3 regions of the Psychrobacillus sp. FJAT-21963 genome follow, and region 1 is predicted to be linked to each of the others. Evidence: riboswitches for the same ligand, from Rfam matches in the RefSeq annotation. Region 1 holds a riboswitch; each other region holds the start of a gene.

Region 1 (5,329 bases):
ATTGGGAATCCCCTTGCAAGTAATTCATTTACGGAGTCATTCGGCTTTTTAATCGATGGTCCAAAGTCAAATGTCACAATCGACTTTAAATAATACAAATACTGAACATGCATCGGTTCATCAAGTTTGTAAAACTTTTCTAAGTTTGCTTGAATCGTAGGATTAGATGTCCTTTCTCCTTCAAATGGAGACCCTGGAACCGAATGCATTAATATGAAGGTTACGGTAGCAATGATAAGAATCGTAGCAATCATCATAATAAAACGTTTAATAATATATTTCGCCATAAGCAAACTCCCCCCTTAACAAAATTTCGTTTGCATTGCTAGCTCTACCATTACAAGCATCGCCCGGTATGCTTCTAATATATCTTTTGCCTCGAACTTAACTATTGTCGTTCCTTCTATAATTTCACAACCAGGCATAAGTGCCGCCCATTCCGCTTGACCATAATTAACAAATTCAATACGTAATGTTGGATTTTTAGGAGGGGTGAGCGGTTTGATTTGATCTCTATTACTAATCGCTACAGCTACCTTTTCTCTCAATAGTGCATGTGCTTTTTGTGGATGCAATGTCTTAACCGCTGATCTTGAGATAGACTCTTTCACTACTGCAGTGACAACTCCAGGAATCAGTGCCTCAGCTTCTTTACACGCACCATCATCGCCTGCAACCATAATAACTGGTACACCAAAGTGCCCTGCTACATAAGCATTTAATCCCAGTTCACCAATTTCTACATCGTTTATATACATATTTCTAACTCCGAATATCATTGAGTGACTCATTACTCCAGGTTGTCCTGCTCTCGAATGATAACCAGCAAATACTGCACCAAGGTAAGATTCATCTAATGCCTGCACCATCGAAAACGGCTTCACATCTCCCGTTATTAAAGAAGCTTCTGGATGCAACTCTTCTACTAAAATATTATTCATTTTAGAGTGACTATCATTAACTAAAATCTCTTTTACACCTACAGATAGAGCACCTTCTACAATTGCATTTGCCTCTTGTGTCATTATACGGCGAGCACGTTCATAATTATGCTTACCGGAGTCCACAAAAGTATGATCCGGCAAACCTGTGATTCCTTCCATATCAATTGAAAGAAAAAGCTTCATTTCCATCCCCCTTAATCATTTCACCCATCAAAATAAATATAACTTTATCAAAATATATAGAAAATTACAATATGTCTAAATATTTATAATGCCCTTTTTTTTGGTAAATACACGGATTCGGTGAGTAATGCGAACATTAACAAAAAATTTAAATCAAGGTAATAGATTAAGGATTTTACACACAAAAAAAGCAAATGCGCTTTTAAAAAAGGCATTTGCTCCTGCGCCGCTTCACTTGCTCGTCGCAGTTAAGATCGTTGCTCCTGCGTTGCGGTAGCTACTCGTCGCAGTTGAGATCGTTGCTCCTGCGCCGTTTCACTTGCTCGTCGCAGTTGAGATCGTTGCTCCTGCGTAGCATAGCTACTCGTCGCAGTTAAGTTCGTTGCTCCTGCGTTGCGGTAGCTACTCGTCGCAGTTAAGTTCGTTGCTCCTGCGCCGTTTCACTTGGTCGTCGCAGTTAAAACAATAATATCCTTAGTAACGAGGACCGAAGAAAGGACGTTGGAATGCTTGTTGGAATCCTCCTTGCGGATATGGGTATGCTTGTAGGGGTGGATTCACAACTACGTTTCGATTAGTCTCTGTAAAGTAATGCTGTGGAACATTTACAATATGCTCGCGATTCACATTAACGATTGGATGAATTACAGGTTGCATTCTCGGTATAAAGGAATCACGTACACGATATTGCGGTGGACATACAATTGGCTGCGCAGGTGGTTGTTGCCATGGGGATACTTGAGGTTGATGGCATGAATGACAAGGTCTATGATGATATTGGTTCACGATAAATTCACCTCCTTCTTGCACTTATATTAGTAAATGCAAAAGCAGGCTATAGAAACTAGACAAACACCTCAGTTAATTGCAAATAAAAATTAACCCGAATAACTAATCAACCCCTTTGCCAGTATATAGACAAGGGGGTTGATTAGTTCAAAACTCTGTGTGGTGTAAAATAAATACTTTCTTTCTCTATTGATCAAATGGGATCTTCAAAAAAGAAGTTTTATATTTAACTCGATGCACTTCTTACGAATGGGTAACTGAAGTGAACGAGGTGAAACCAAAGCCAAAACTCTTTCCATATAGCTCTTTAAATCAAATAAAACCTCTTCTTAGAAACAAGAAGAGGTTTACACGTCGTTAAAGTGATTATTCTCTTCTTATCTTCAAGCCTAAAAGCTTTTGGAATTAGCACAGTGCAAAAATGCCTGTTGCTGAGGTATCCTAGGGCCAAGTCCCTCCACCTCTCTTGATAAGAAAGTTGTTATATTTGATTAATACCCACTATACAGATAGAAATTATATATGTCAATACTATTTTTTATTTAATCAAACTTTTCCAGTCATTATAAATAATTTATAGGTTAAATATTATGAGGTGTGTTTTGATGGAAGTATGCGAATATGAGATAATGGCAACATGCATTCAATGTAAAAGTGAGGTTTTGATATGATTCAAACGATGGGCATTACAACCGATCACGAAATAATATGTGATTTTCCTCTCCATGATATTAAAAATAAAACGTTTGAATGGTATTGGATTGATATTGGAGAACCTTCTCAAGAAGAAGAGAATCTTCTTAGCTCTTTTTTCCATTTCCATCCGCTAGCAATAGAAGACTGTTTACTAAGACTTCAACGTCCAAAGTTAGACCATTATGATGGGTATGCTTTTTATGTTCTACATACCATTAATGAAGAAACGTTAGAAGCGGAAGAGCTAGATATTTTTGTTGGAAAGGATTATGTTGTCACCTTCCACTTTCCACCTATGCATGAATTGGCTCAAGCACGAGAACGCATTATTCGAAATTCAGAAGGCTGGGAACGTGGGGCGATGCATGCAACCTATCATATCGTCGATAAAGTAGTGGATGCTTATTTTCCAATCGTCTATAAAATTGAGGATTATTTGAATGAAGTAGAAGACAAGCTTTCTTCAGATATGAGACATTTATCTATAGATCAAGTTTTTGACTTACGTAGTGATTTGCTTAGATTACGTAGAACAGTGATACCTATGCGGGATTTATTGTACCGTATTATGAATTCCGAACGAATAAATTTACAACACTCTGAACGTGCATATTTTGGAGACATTTATGATCACTTGCTAAAGCTCACGGAAATGATTGAATCTAATCGAGAACTTACTGCAGATATTAGAGACAGTCATATGTCGATTAACTCTAGTCGAATGAATCGGATTATGATGATTTTAACGATCGTATCCACCGTTTTTATACCATTGACATTTATCGTAGGAGTATACGGAATGAATTTTGCGTATATGCCTGAGCTAGAGTGGAAATATGGTTATTTTGTCGTGATGGGATTGATCGTTGTTATTGCTCTTTCCATGCTTGCTTGGTTTAAATTTAAAGGCTGGTTTTCTCTATTTAAAAACTAAAAAAGAGCTGACATCTTAATGTCAGCTCCTTTTTTATTTTACGTTACCGGTCCAATAGTAAAATAATGCAGTAAAAGTGAGTTTTTGAGCATGGGTCAAGTCATGTGCAAGCGACACATGCACGTTTACTGCTTGTATTTCAAATGCAGGATGAGTTGCATATGGAAAAATTCCAAAACGGTACGTAGCTAACCGTTTTCCATTGGAATCATCGACATCAATATCTCCATACATACTTTTTGCTTCCATTTGCAGTATCTTCTCATTGTTCGCATTAAAAATAATGGCTCTATTTTTAACTGAAAAAGGAGGCATGACAACAGTGGATAGATGGTTTTTTGTGTGGTCATAAACTTTTATCTGCATAAATTTTAATTTATTTTTCAAAGTGAATTGACTAACTATGCTATCATCCATTGTTTTTAAATGGTATGTAATGGGTATTAACATTCCCTTTTGAAATATCTCAAATGCCAATAGCATCTTCTTAACTCCATGTTCCTTAGCAGGTTCAATCTTATATAAACGTTCTCCTCTTCCTGAAACTAAGTAGGTAACTGGAATAAAAGATACATCCCTTTGAAAATTAAGTTCTTTTATGGGAAATTCAGCAGAATAATATTCACTATCTATTTGCTGCTCTTTCGGTAATTTGTCTGCAGCATTTTGAATGACAAATGAAGTACTAAACAATATAAAAACCGTAAATCCTATTAAAAAATGAGTCTCAAAATCGTACAACAGTACATCTCTAAAAATAACTACTAAAACTATGTATAGGCCAAATATTAGTGTAGATCCTTGCTTTGTATATTTTGCAGCACGTTCGTATATATGTTGCATAGCCCATCACTCCTTCTTTTATGCTTACGAATGAACATTTGAAATGGTTTCATTATGATAAAGCATTTCAAAGTAAGGGATTAAATCTTGATCTAAAGAAAAAAACCTTTAGAAGACCTATTTTAAGGGACTTCTAAAGGTTTTTTAGTGTTTTTCAATTGCACGAACGTATAATTTTTTCAAGAAATATCCTAATACATATAAACTAATAAGCGCAAAAGCAATTAGTAATAGGTCCTCTACTGCGGTTGGTAAACTTAGAGGAACTATAAAAATGCTGAATAAGACAAATAAATAAATAATACCTGCAATACCCGCTATAAGCACTACTCCAATAATAGAAAGCTGTGCATAGGTGAGCTGTTTAATATGGTGTCTTTGCCTAATTATTTCAAGAACAATAGCAAGTGCTATGATTGTGAATGTGATAGTAACCTCGCCAAAATACGCGTAGTTTATTAAATATACAACGAGCAGCGTGATCATAATATACTTATAAAATTCATCTATTTGTTTAAGCATATATTCACATCCTTATCAATTAGTAATTCATCTCTAATCGCTGTTTACGATGGATACGTCTAGCAGGACCTGATTCAAATAAACGAGTTTCTTCTTCTGTTTCAGGATGAATACCTGGTACCGAAACAGGCTTACCATTTTCATCTACTGCAACCATTGTTACAAAAGACTCCGTTGTAAGTTTTTCTTCTCCAGTTATTAAATTCATTGACGTCACGCGAACATAAACTTCCATAGATGAACGGCCTGTATTTGAAACAACAGCCTCTAACTCCAATACATCCCCTACTTTTGCAGAAGAAAGGAAATCAACAGAGTCTATTGAAGCAGTTACCACTGCACCTTGCGCATGCTTCATGGACGAAATCGCTGCGATCTCATCGATAAATGCAAGTACCCGTCCACCAAAAATAGTTTG
Region 2 (5,329 bases), on a different contig from region 1:
TTTACCTACTCAATTTTTTGCAACACTTGTTCAAAAAGTAGCATTAGCTGTGTCAGAAGGAAGAGATGTCATAAACTTAGGCCAGGGCAATCCAGATCAACCTACTCCTGAACATATAGTTAGAGCATTGCAAGATGCAGCAACAAATCCTTTATCACACAAATACTCCCCTTTTCGAGGAATAAATGAGTTAAAACAAGCAGCTGCAGACTTTTATAAACGCGAGTACAATGTAGAAATAGATCCATATACCGAAGTTGCAATAATGTTCGGAACGAAGATTGGTCTAGTTGAATTACCATTAGCAATGATGAACGAAAATGAACTAATGCTCTTACCAGATCCAGGTTATCCAGATTACTTATCAGGTGTGGGGCTAGCAAGTGTTCGATTTGAAACAATGCCTTTACTAGAAGAAAACAACTTTCTTCCTGATTACAGTAAATTAACAGAAATACAAAAAGAAGATGCGAAGTTAATGTACTTAAATTATCCAAACAATCCTACTGGGGCAACTGCAACAAAGGATTTTTTTGAAGAGACTGTTGCACTTGCAAAAGAAGCAGATATAGCGATTGTTCACGACTTTGCCTATGGAGGAATTGGTTTTGACGGTCAAAAACCAATCAGCTTTTTACAGGTTAAAGGTGCAAAAGATGTAGGTATAGAGATGTATACCCTTTCCAAAACTTATAATATGGCGGGTTGGAGGGTTGGCTTCGCAGTTGGAAACCCAAAAATAATTGAAGCGATCAATATTATTCAAGATCATTTATTTGTTAGTCTGTTCCCCGCAATCCAAACTGCTGCCGCTGCTGCACTCAATGAGAGCCAGGAATGTGTCGATGAACTTGTTTCTTTGTATGAAGGTAGAAGAAATGCATTAGTAAATGCTTGCTCAAGAATAGGATGGAATGTCAAAGCACCAAAAGGCTCCTTTTTTGCATGGTTACCAGTTGTAAAAGGTTACACAAGTCAAGAATTTGCAGACTTACTTTTAGAAAAAGCCGATGTAGCTGTAGCTCCTGGAGATGGTTTCGGATCCTTTGGCGAAGGCTATGTCCGTGTTGGGTTATTAGTGGATGAAGTTCGATTGGTAGAAGCTATAAATCGTATTGAAAAACTAAATCTATTTTAATACAATATCGATTTACTTTTGTAAATTGCTCAGATTGTAGAATAACTCGAATTATTATTATAAAGGATAAATTAGGTTTTCTTAAAGCTTACCGCTCGCTTTCCGCGGGCGAGCGCCGAGCCTCCTCCGCAGCTCTCGCTACGTGCGGGGTCTCATCTGTCTCGCTTTCCCGCAGGAGTCGAGCGGACGCTTTTCCAAACCAATAAATGCTACCATATTATCTTCTATTTACTTAGAAAGAATAATTTTGAGTAGTACAGACGACTTAAAATCATAATAACGAACTAGAGTTAGCAAACTTCTTTTTGTCTACAACCTACCCGACCGATTTACTTTTGTAAATCGGTTTTTTTATTACAGTTTATTTGTTGAAGTTTTATTAGAATCCACTGGATAAAATTGGTTTGCTCCTGTTTCCTCATCAAACTTACGATGAAACTCCATTCCAGTAACTTCAGCTAAAACTACATCAACCGTAATAACAGGGTTTTCTCCTTTGATAAAATGACCTCCAAAAATGTTGCCATGTTGGTCACACATGGATCCGTGAAAATGAGTTTCGTATTCCCCTTCCCTTTTACATACAACACCTGTCCCCTGTAAAAATTCTATTGGTCCCTCTTTTACTATAAGGTCGTTATATCCAACACCAATTTTAGAGTTTTTATTCGGAACAAGATAAACAAAACCACTTCGTTGAAAACTTCCAAAACAGCTTATAATTGTTGCATATTCAATACAATTTACTTTACATAATTGCTCAATTCCTTCTAGTAAATCTGTACCATAAACTAGTCTTGCACCAACAGTTTTACCTAACTGACCAGTGGCATAATTTGCTCTTATTAAAGACATAAAATTCATCATCCCTGCATATTTATTTATTGATAATAACTTTAAACTAATCCGACTGAAAATTTCAACTAGAAAAAATTTGTTGACTTTAATAAGTTGATATAGTAAATTAACTTTTATGGAATAGCTGAAAAATTAAATAGCTTTTATCTCTTATCAAGAGTAGCTGAGGGACTGGCCCGTTGAAGCTCGGCAACCATCTACATTTTTTATGTAGAAAGGTGCTAAATCCTGCAAAACATTTGTTTTGACAGATAAGAGAGGACAATCATATTTTTGTGTGCCTCTCTTTCTGTGAAAGAGAGGCTTTTTATATTTATTCAACAGTACTAATAAATTATAGGAGGAAAAGAAATGAAAAAATTTGGTTTACTTTTATCAACAGTACTTTTATCTGGAGCACTTGCAGCATGTGGGGATAGCTCTAGTGAAGGAGAAAAAACGGAAGCGTTAAATGAGAAAAAATTAGTAGTAGGGGTTACAGCAGGTCCCCATGAACAAATTGTTGAAGTTGCAAAAGAAGTAGCTGCAAAAGACGGTCTGGAAATTGAATTAAAAGTTTTCTCTGATTACATACTTCCAAACACTGCATTATCTGAAGAAGACTTAGATGCTAACAGTTATCAGCATGAGCCCTTCTTAAATACTTTTAATGAAGACCATGGAACAGATTTAGTACCTGTTGGGAAAACAATTCTAAATCCTATGGGAGTTTACTCAGACAAATTTGACTCAATCGATGATCTTCCAGACGGAGCAACTTTTGGTTTACCTAACGATCCAACTAACGGCGCTCGTGCACTATACATTTTAGAAGAACATGGACTAATCAAAATAAAAGAGGATAAAAGAGAAACTGCTTCCATCTATGATCTAGAAGAAAATCCAAAAAATTTAAAATTCATTGAGCTAGAAGCAGCACAAATTCCTAAACAGTTAAGCGAAGTTGATGCAGCAGCAATCAACACTAACTTTGCTTTAGATGCGGGTATTAATCCAAAAGAAGATTCTATTTTACTAGAGTCATCTAATTCACCTTATGTAAACTACATTGTTGTACGCGCTGAGAATAAAGACGACCCAACGATTCAAAAGTTTGTAAAAGCATATCAATCAGAAGAAGTTAAAAAATTCATCGAAGAAGAATTTCAAGGTTCTGTATTACCTAGTTGGGAAGAGTAGATAATATTCGAAAACGTTACCGACCTTGGTAACGTTTTCTTTAGAAAGGAAGACAAACAATGATTGTATTAGAAAATATATCGAAAGAATTTAACAGCAAGAATGGCATTGTAAAAGCAGTGAAAAATGTCAATATTCATGTAAAAAAAGGCGAAATTCATGGAGTAATAGGATACAGCGGGGCCGGAAAGAGTACACTCATTCGTTGCGTAAACCTGCTAGAAAAACCTACTCAAGGCAAAGTTATCATTAACGGCAAGGAAGCTACCTCCCTTCCCCTTCCTAAACTAAGAGAAGTCCGAAATAAAATCGGAATGATTTTCCAAGGATTCAACTTATTAAAAACAGCTACTGTTTACGATAATATAGCCATTCCTCTAAAACTTCTTGGATATGATCCAACAGAAGTAAAAACGAGAGTAAACAAATACTTAGAAATTGTAGGGCTGACAGATAAACATCATAACTATCCAAATCAATTATCAGGTGGTCAAAAGCAAAGAGTCGCAATTGCACGTGCTCTTGCGCAAGAACCGGAAGTGTTATTAAGTGACGAAGCAACTAGTGCGCTTGATCCTGAAACAACCGATTCTATCTTAGAACTATTATTAAAAATTAATAGAGAACTAGGAATAACAATTTTACTGATCACGCATGAAATGAATGTGATTCAAAAGATTTGTGATTATGTATATGTAATGGAAAATGGAGAAGTGGTTGAGCAGAACACTGCTATTAATCTATTCACTAAACCAAGTCATCCAACGACTAAAAAGTTTTTAAGTACAATTAGTCAGCGAAATCTCTCTCCTACATTGATCACTCAGTTAAATGTTACAGGAGCTGTTACACGTTTAACATTTGTTGGAGAAAGTACAGGTAAGCCTCTACTCGCAGAAGTTAGCCAAAAATTCAATGTTCAGCCAAATATTTTAACTGCTAATATTATTGAATTAAAAAATGGTATCGTTGGAAACATTGTCGTTCATTTAATTGGTGTGAAGGAACAAGTAACTGCTGCACTAAAATTTCTCGAAGACCACGGAGTTGGTACTGAAGATTTGGAGGGACAATCATGAGCAGATATGAACAGTTTACAGAGCAATGGTTACCGATTATCGGAAAGTCAGTGATTGAAACCTTCCAAATGGTTGGAATTTCACTGTTTTTCTCTGTCCTAATCGGAATTCCTTTAGGAATTTTAATCGTATTAACTAGACCAGGTCAGGCATTACAAAATAAAGTTTTGTATCAAATTAGTAATTTATTTATTAACATAGTACGTTCAGTTCCATTTATCATTTTACTCTTTTTTATACTTCCTTTTACGAAAATAATTGTTGGTACGACAATCGGCGTTAAAGGAGTTATAGTTCCATTAGTTATCTATACTGCTCCCTATATCGCACGTTTAATGGAGTCTGCCTTACTTGAAGTAGAGAATGGTGTAATCGAGGCCTATACAGCGATGGGAATTAAAACAAGATCGATAATTTGGCATGTACTTTTAAGAGAAGCACGCCCTTCTATCATTTTAGGATTAACTATTTCAACAGTTAGTTTAATTGGCGCAACTGCCATGGCTGGAATGGTCGGAGCTGGTGGACTTGGAGATTTAGCCTACCGTTTTGGACATTTACGTTACGAAGTTGATGTAATGTACGCTACTGTCTTTATTTTAATTATTCTCGTACAAAGTATTCAATCCATCGGCAATAGATTAGCAGCAAGATTGAAGAAAGATTAATCGGAGGTTTTCATATGACTAACTATTTGTATGTTGAACGTAACGGATCAATCGCTACTCTCATTATTAATCGGGCAGAGAAGAAAAACTCTTTTTCACTCGCTATGTTTAAACAGCTAGGTATTATTTTGGATGAGCTCGAAAGTGATTCTAAAATAAAAATATTAATTTTAAAAGGTGTGGACGAATCAGCCTTCTCTTCTGGAGCTGACATATCAGAATTCCTTGAAAATCGTTTTTCCGCACAAAAAGCAAAAGATTATAATGATGCAACTTTGGAGTCTATTGAGAAATTGTATCGTTTTCCAAAACCAACAATAGCTCTTATTAAAACATTGGCAATTGGTGGTGGGTTAGAGCTAGCTAATTCTTGTGATTTTAGATTTGCTACCTCAGGAAGTAAACTT
Region 3 (5,329 bases), on a different contig from region 1:
AACCATCTGCTCCTGCAACTGCTCCTCCATGATCACTTACAACCTCGGGCTGCGTTCCGCTTGCTTTTAAACTATCTAAAATAGCTGCAAGATTTGCGTCAAATCCATCTCCTACTAACACTGCGATTTTACGTGTGTCGGGTTTCATCATTGTATTCAGCTGACTTAATGCTGGAGATGATTTGCTGTTCTTTGTAAGATCGCTCCCTTGCACGACTAAGCCTAGGTTTTCTCCTACTTTCGTAGCCAATTCCAAGTCAACGTTTGCCAACATCTCTAATACTTGTTGACGTACTGATATTTCTAGACATTTTCCGAGCTCAAAGCTAAATGCATTTATTATATGAATTCTTTCGGGATTACTCATACTATTCCAAAACAGAGTAGCTTGAGAAAAATGATCTTTAAAGCTTTCACTTCGGGCACGTACCTTGCGTGCATCAATTTTCTCCTGATAGTGTGCATATCCACCATCCGCTTCACTTACAGGAGCTGGAGTATTTCCTGCTAACGAGTTCTTATGATAGCTTACTCTTCCTACATTAATTGTTTGTCTACCATATCCATCTCGTTGGTTATTATGGAATGGGCAGACTGGACGGTTAATCGGTAGCTCATGAAAGTTAGGGCCACCAAGTCTTATCAATTGTGTATCCGTATATGAGAACAACCGCCCCTGTAGAAGTGGATCGTTTGTAAAGTCGATCCCCGGAACTACATTACCAGGATGGAAGGCAACTTGCTCCGTCTCTGCAAATACATTATCTACATTGCGATTCAACGTCATTTTACCAATAATTTTTACTGGTACTTCTTCCTCTGGCCATATCTTTGTCGGATCTAGAATATCAAAATCAAAATTAAATTCGTCTTCCTCCGCAATTAACTGTACGCCAAATTCGTACTCTGGATAGTTTCCATTTTCAATTGACTCATATAAATCACGACGATGGAAGTCAGGATCTTTCCCATTTATCTTTTGCGCTTCGTCCCATACGACTGAATGTACACCTAGTACTGGCTTCCAGTGGAATTTTACAAAATGGGACTTTCCTTCTTCATTTACAAATCGGAATGTATTTACGCCAAACCCTTCCATCATTCGGAAACTGCGAGGAATGGCTCTATCCGACATCGCCCACATAATCATATGAGCTGACTCTTGATTGTTTGCGATGAAGTCCCAAAAAGTATCATGTGCAGTTGCAGCTTGTGGAATCTCGTTATGCGGTTCTGGTTTTAACGCATGTATTAAATCAGGAAACTTAATGGCATCTTGGATAAAAAATACAGGAATATTGTTTCCTACTAAATCGTAATTTCCCTCTTCTGTATAAAACTTAGTAGCAAAACCACGTGCATCACGAGCAAGCTCACCCGATCCACGAGATCCAGCTACGGTCGAAAACCTTACAAAAACCGGTGTTTTCTCACCAGGTGTTTGCAAGAATTTCGCTTTTGTATAAGGTTGTAAGGATTCATATAATTCAAATACTCCATGTGCAGCATAGCCACGAGCATGAACTATTCGCTCTGGAATCCGTTCATGATCAAAATGGGTCATTTTTTCACGAAAATGAAAATCCTCTAAGAGAGTAGGACCACGTTCGCCTGCTTTTAAAGAAAATTCATCCTCTGAAACTTTTAATCCATGGTTCGTAGTAAGAGACTTATCTTTATCATCTACACGAAACTGTTCTAATTGTTCATTTTTACTGTTCTCATTTACTTTTTTATCCAAGCTTATTCCTCCTCTATTAAATTCATCACATACATACAGTTCCCCATAAAATGATGAAGAAACATCTTTTGTTTAAGTTGAATAAAATATTCACAAAATATATTAATTCCTATCTGTTTTGTATAATTTAGCATTGACTTCACTCAATTAACGTAGTAAACTCATTTCAACAACTCCATATTACTTATCAAGAGAAGCAGAGGGACTGGCCCTATGATGCTTCAGCAACCGCTAATTATGGCATGGTGCTACATCCAGCAAGAAACGTCTTGAGAGATAAGTGTACATAATATACATGAAACTCTTTTCGTTTTGAAAAGAGATTTTTTTTCATTTAATTCATACTTTAACAATAAGAATAGTACGTTACTTATTAAAGGAGACGAACACTGTTGAGTAATATATTTATCAAAACTGAAAAACAAAAAAAATGGCTTGATCAATTGCATCAATTTGAGGAGAAATTTAAAAGTAAGTCCGCAGAAATTGATGAACTTTCCATTTTCCCTTTAGAAAATGTAAAGGACTTAGTGGGGATTGGTTATGCAAGCCTTACATTACCTTTAGAGTTAGGCGGAGAAGGATTCTCTGTTTATGACATGGTTCTTTTGCAAGAAACACTTGCAAGCTATGATGCTAACACTGCCTTGTCTATGGGTTGGAGTTTAGGGGTTGTCGGTGAGTTGTACGAGAAAAGCCTTTGGAAAAAGGATAAATTAGACTTTTTTGCAAATGAGGTTATTAACGGTGCACTAATAAATCGTTCTGCAAGTGAGACGCAAACAGGCAGCCCCACCCGTGGAGGACGCCCAGGTACAACAGCTGTAAAAAATGGAGACACGTGGGTAATAAATGGTCGAAAAATTTTCACAACGGCTTCTCCAGTGCTTTCCTATTTTTTAACTTCTGCTTGGATTGAAGAAAAAGAAAGAGTTGGCTTCTTCCTTATCAATAGAAATTTAGATGGGGTATCCATCGAAGAAACATGGGATGTCGTATCGATGCGTGGAACGAGCAGCAACGATTTACTATTAAATAATGTAGTTGTCCATGAATCTGATCTAGTTGAACTTCCAGAGTTTGCGAGCGGTGGGAAAATAAATGGCTGGTTACTCCATATTCCAGCTACTTATCTTGGAGTTGCACAAGCTGCTCGCGATTACGCAGTTCACTTTGCTAATACGCATTCTCCAAATAGTTTGAATGGTCCTATTGCACAGTTACCAAATGTTCAACAGCTCATAGGGGAAATAGATTTAGAGCTTACGAAAGCACGATTTGTCATTTATGGAGCAGCTTCTTCCTATGACAACGAAGCTACAAGACATTTACTGACAAATGAAGTAAGTGTTGCAAAGCATATTGTGACAAACTCTGCTATAACAATCGTTGATAAAGCGATGCGGTTAGTTGGAGCGAAAAGTCTGCAAAGAACCAATCCATTACAACGCTACTATCGTGATGTTCGAGCCGGACTACATAACCCTCCGATGGATGATATGACGATTAAAAAACTAGCACTAACTGCATTGGAAGAAGAAAAAATCAAAAATAATTAGTTAAATAAGGGGAATGGTGAAAATGAAATTTAAAAAGTATTTAAAATTAGCAGCAGTCGGATTGGCATCCGTAACGATTTTATCAGCATGTGGATCAAATGATGATACAAGCGCAAGTACCAGTACTGAAAGTAACGGAGATGTACGTAAAGTAAAAGTAGCATACGACCAAGCTTCTAAACCAATTTCATGGCAAGACGAAAAAGGAAATGCGACAGGTTATGATGTAGAAGTGATGAAGTTAGTAGATGAGCTTCTACCTGAATATGAATTTGAATACGTGGGAACAACAAGCGATGATTTATTGATTGGAGTGGAACAAGGGAAATACCAAGTAGGTGTTAAAAATGCATTTTGGACGGAAGAACGTACTGCAAAATTTATCTTCCCTCAAGAATTCCTTGGTTTAAGTAGTACAGGTCTAGTCCTGAAAAAAGAAAATGAACAGATTAAATCATTAGAAGATTTTGCTTCAGCAGAACTTTCACTAGCTCCAATCGCAGCAAATAATGCACAATACACAATCATTGATGAGTACAACAAAGAAAATCCAGACAATCCGGTTAAACTCGAAGCTGGAGATGCGTTTACAGTAGACGTAGTTCAATGGGTGAATGAAGGACGCGTGGATGGTGGTATTACATTGGAAGGTGTCTTTGAAAAACAAGTACTCGCAGAAGATGGTCCATACTACAACTTAAAAGATGAAGTTGTTTATAACGAGTTCGCAGTAATTAAAACTTGGCCATTATTCAACAAAAAAGAACAAGAATTTGCTGATGCATACGACAAAGCTATCAAACAATTAAAAGAACAAAAGAAAACTAGCGATCTTAGCACAGAATTCTACGGTCGAGACCTATTTGAAGTATTGGATAGCGTAAAACGATAATTACAATATTACAATGAAGGCTGTTGCGCGTAGCATACGTCAACAGCCTTTACCATTTGCATAGGGGGAAGATTTAGCAAAATGGAAAAATATTTTGATGTTTCTTATATATGGAGTTCCCTTCCAGCATTGCTTCCGTTTTTGAAAGTTACTTTTCTAGTAGCTGGATTATCTATTATTTTTGGAACCTTCTTTGGTTTTATCCTTGCAGCAATGAAACTAGGGAAGAATAAAGTAGGGAAAAAACTAGCTAATTTATATACAACTATTTTAAGGTGTACACCTTCTATTGTTCTTTTGTTTTTAGTGTATTATGGTGTACCTTCATTAGCTGAAAACTTTGGGATTTATTTGCAGGACCTTCATACAGGAGTATTTGTAGTTATTACATTTACTTTGCAGTTTGCCGCAATTATGTCGGAAGTTATTCGCTCTGCATATGAGTCTATTGAAAAAGGTCAATATGAAGCTGCTGTTAGCGTTGGTTTAAGTCCCTTTCAAGCATATCGCCGTATTATTTTCCCTCAAGCTCTTGTTGTAGCATTACCTAACTTTGGGAACGGGATGATCGCGCTCCTTCAAGAAGGTTCATTAGCTTATACAATTGGATTAATAGATATAGTCGGCAAAGCAAATTTAATTATTGCCGCCAACTATAATTCTCATGCTTTAGAAATATTTATTGCACTAGCTTTAATCTACTGGATATTATCTATCCTAATAGAGAAACTCTTTGCACAACTAGAAAAAATGTTTAGTAAGGGCAAGCAAACAATTAAAACGACGTAAGGAGTGTTCGAAATGTCGGAAGGTTTAAATTATGAATTTTTAATAGATACGTTTTTTGTTGCATTATCCGGTGTGCCAGTCACTCTACTCGTTACAGTTGTAGCATTGCTCATTGCACTCCCTGCAGGTTTTTTGTTGGCATTAACAAGAATCAATCAAGTACCTGTATTAAATAGAATTTCACAAGTATATGTATCTTTTGTTCGAGGAACCCCCATCATAATTCAAATTTTTATTGTTTATGCTAGCGTTCCGCTAATTCTAACTTCTCTGTTCGAAAAGTATCAAATTAACATAAAAGTATATGAAATTAATCCAATTTGGTACGCGTTTATCGTTTTTTCTTTT

Evidence for each region. A riboswitch is a leader RNA that binds a small molecule or an ion and turns the genes downstream of it on or off. The one in region 1 is predicted to bind S-adenosylmethionine.
Region 2: it holds a riboswitch for S-adenosylmethionine, as region 1 does, so the genes downstream of both, AN959_RS07675 (MetQ/NlpA family ABC transporter substrate-binding protein) here and AN959_RS21545 (hypothetical protein) in region 1, are expected to answer to the same signal.
Region 3: it holds a riboswitch for S-adenosylmethionine, as region 1 does, so the genes downstream of both, AN959_RS12285 (acyl-CoA dehydrogenase family protein) here and AN959_RS21545 (hypothetical protein) in region 1, are expected to answer to the same signal.

The regions. Positions count from the first base shown of each region.
Region 1 covers NZ_LJIY01000005.1:82,255-87,583, forward strand. The annotation lists gene AN959_RS12825 (ABC transporter permease) at 1-287, opposite strand, end outside; gene AN959_RS12830 (M55 family metallopeptidase) at 303-1,127, opposite strand; gene AN959_RS21545 (hypothetical protein) at 1,602-1,913, opposite strand; SAM riboswitch class I at 2,291-2,392, opposite strand; gene corA (magnesium/cobalt transporter CorA) at 2,584-3,546, shown strand; gene AN959_RS12845 (hypothetical protein) at 3,580-4,389, opposite strand; gene AN959_RS12850 (hypothetical protein) at 4,534-4,911, opposite strand; gene AN959_RS12855 (acyl-CoA thioesterase) at 4,931-5,329, opposite strand, start outside.
Region 2 covers NZ_LJIY01000002.1:372,782-378,110, reverse strand. The annotation lists gene AN959_RS07685 (pyridoxal phosphate-dependent aminotransferase) at 1-1,138, shown strand, start outside; gene AN959_RS07680 (PPC domain-containing DNA-binding protein) at 1,493-1,993, opposite strand; SAM riboswitch class I at 2,144-2,254, shown strand; gene AN959_RS07675 (MetQ/NlpA family ABC transporter substrate-binding protein) at 2,348-3,175, shown strand; gene AN959_RS07670 (methionine ABC transporter ATP-binding protein) at 3,235-4,254, shown strand; gene AN959_RS07665 (methionine ABC transporter permease) at 4,251-4,922, shown strand; gene AN959_RS07660 (enoyl-CoA hydratase/isomerase family protein) at 4,937-5,329, shown strand, end outside.
Region 3 covers NZ_LJIY01000004.1:298,995-304,323, forward strand. The annotation lists gene AN959_RS12280 (catalase) at 1-1,741, opposite strand, end outside; SAM riboswitch class I at 1,923-2,024, shown strand; gene AN959_RS12285 (acyl-CoA dehydrogenase family protein) at 2,134-3,300, shown strand; gene AN959_RS12290 (transporter substrate-binding domain-containing protein) at 3,323-4,192, shown strand; gene AN959_RS12295 (amino acid ABC transporter permease) at 4,274-4,981, shown strand; gene AN959_RS12300 (amino acid ABC transporter permease) at 4,994-5,329, shown strand, end outside.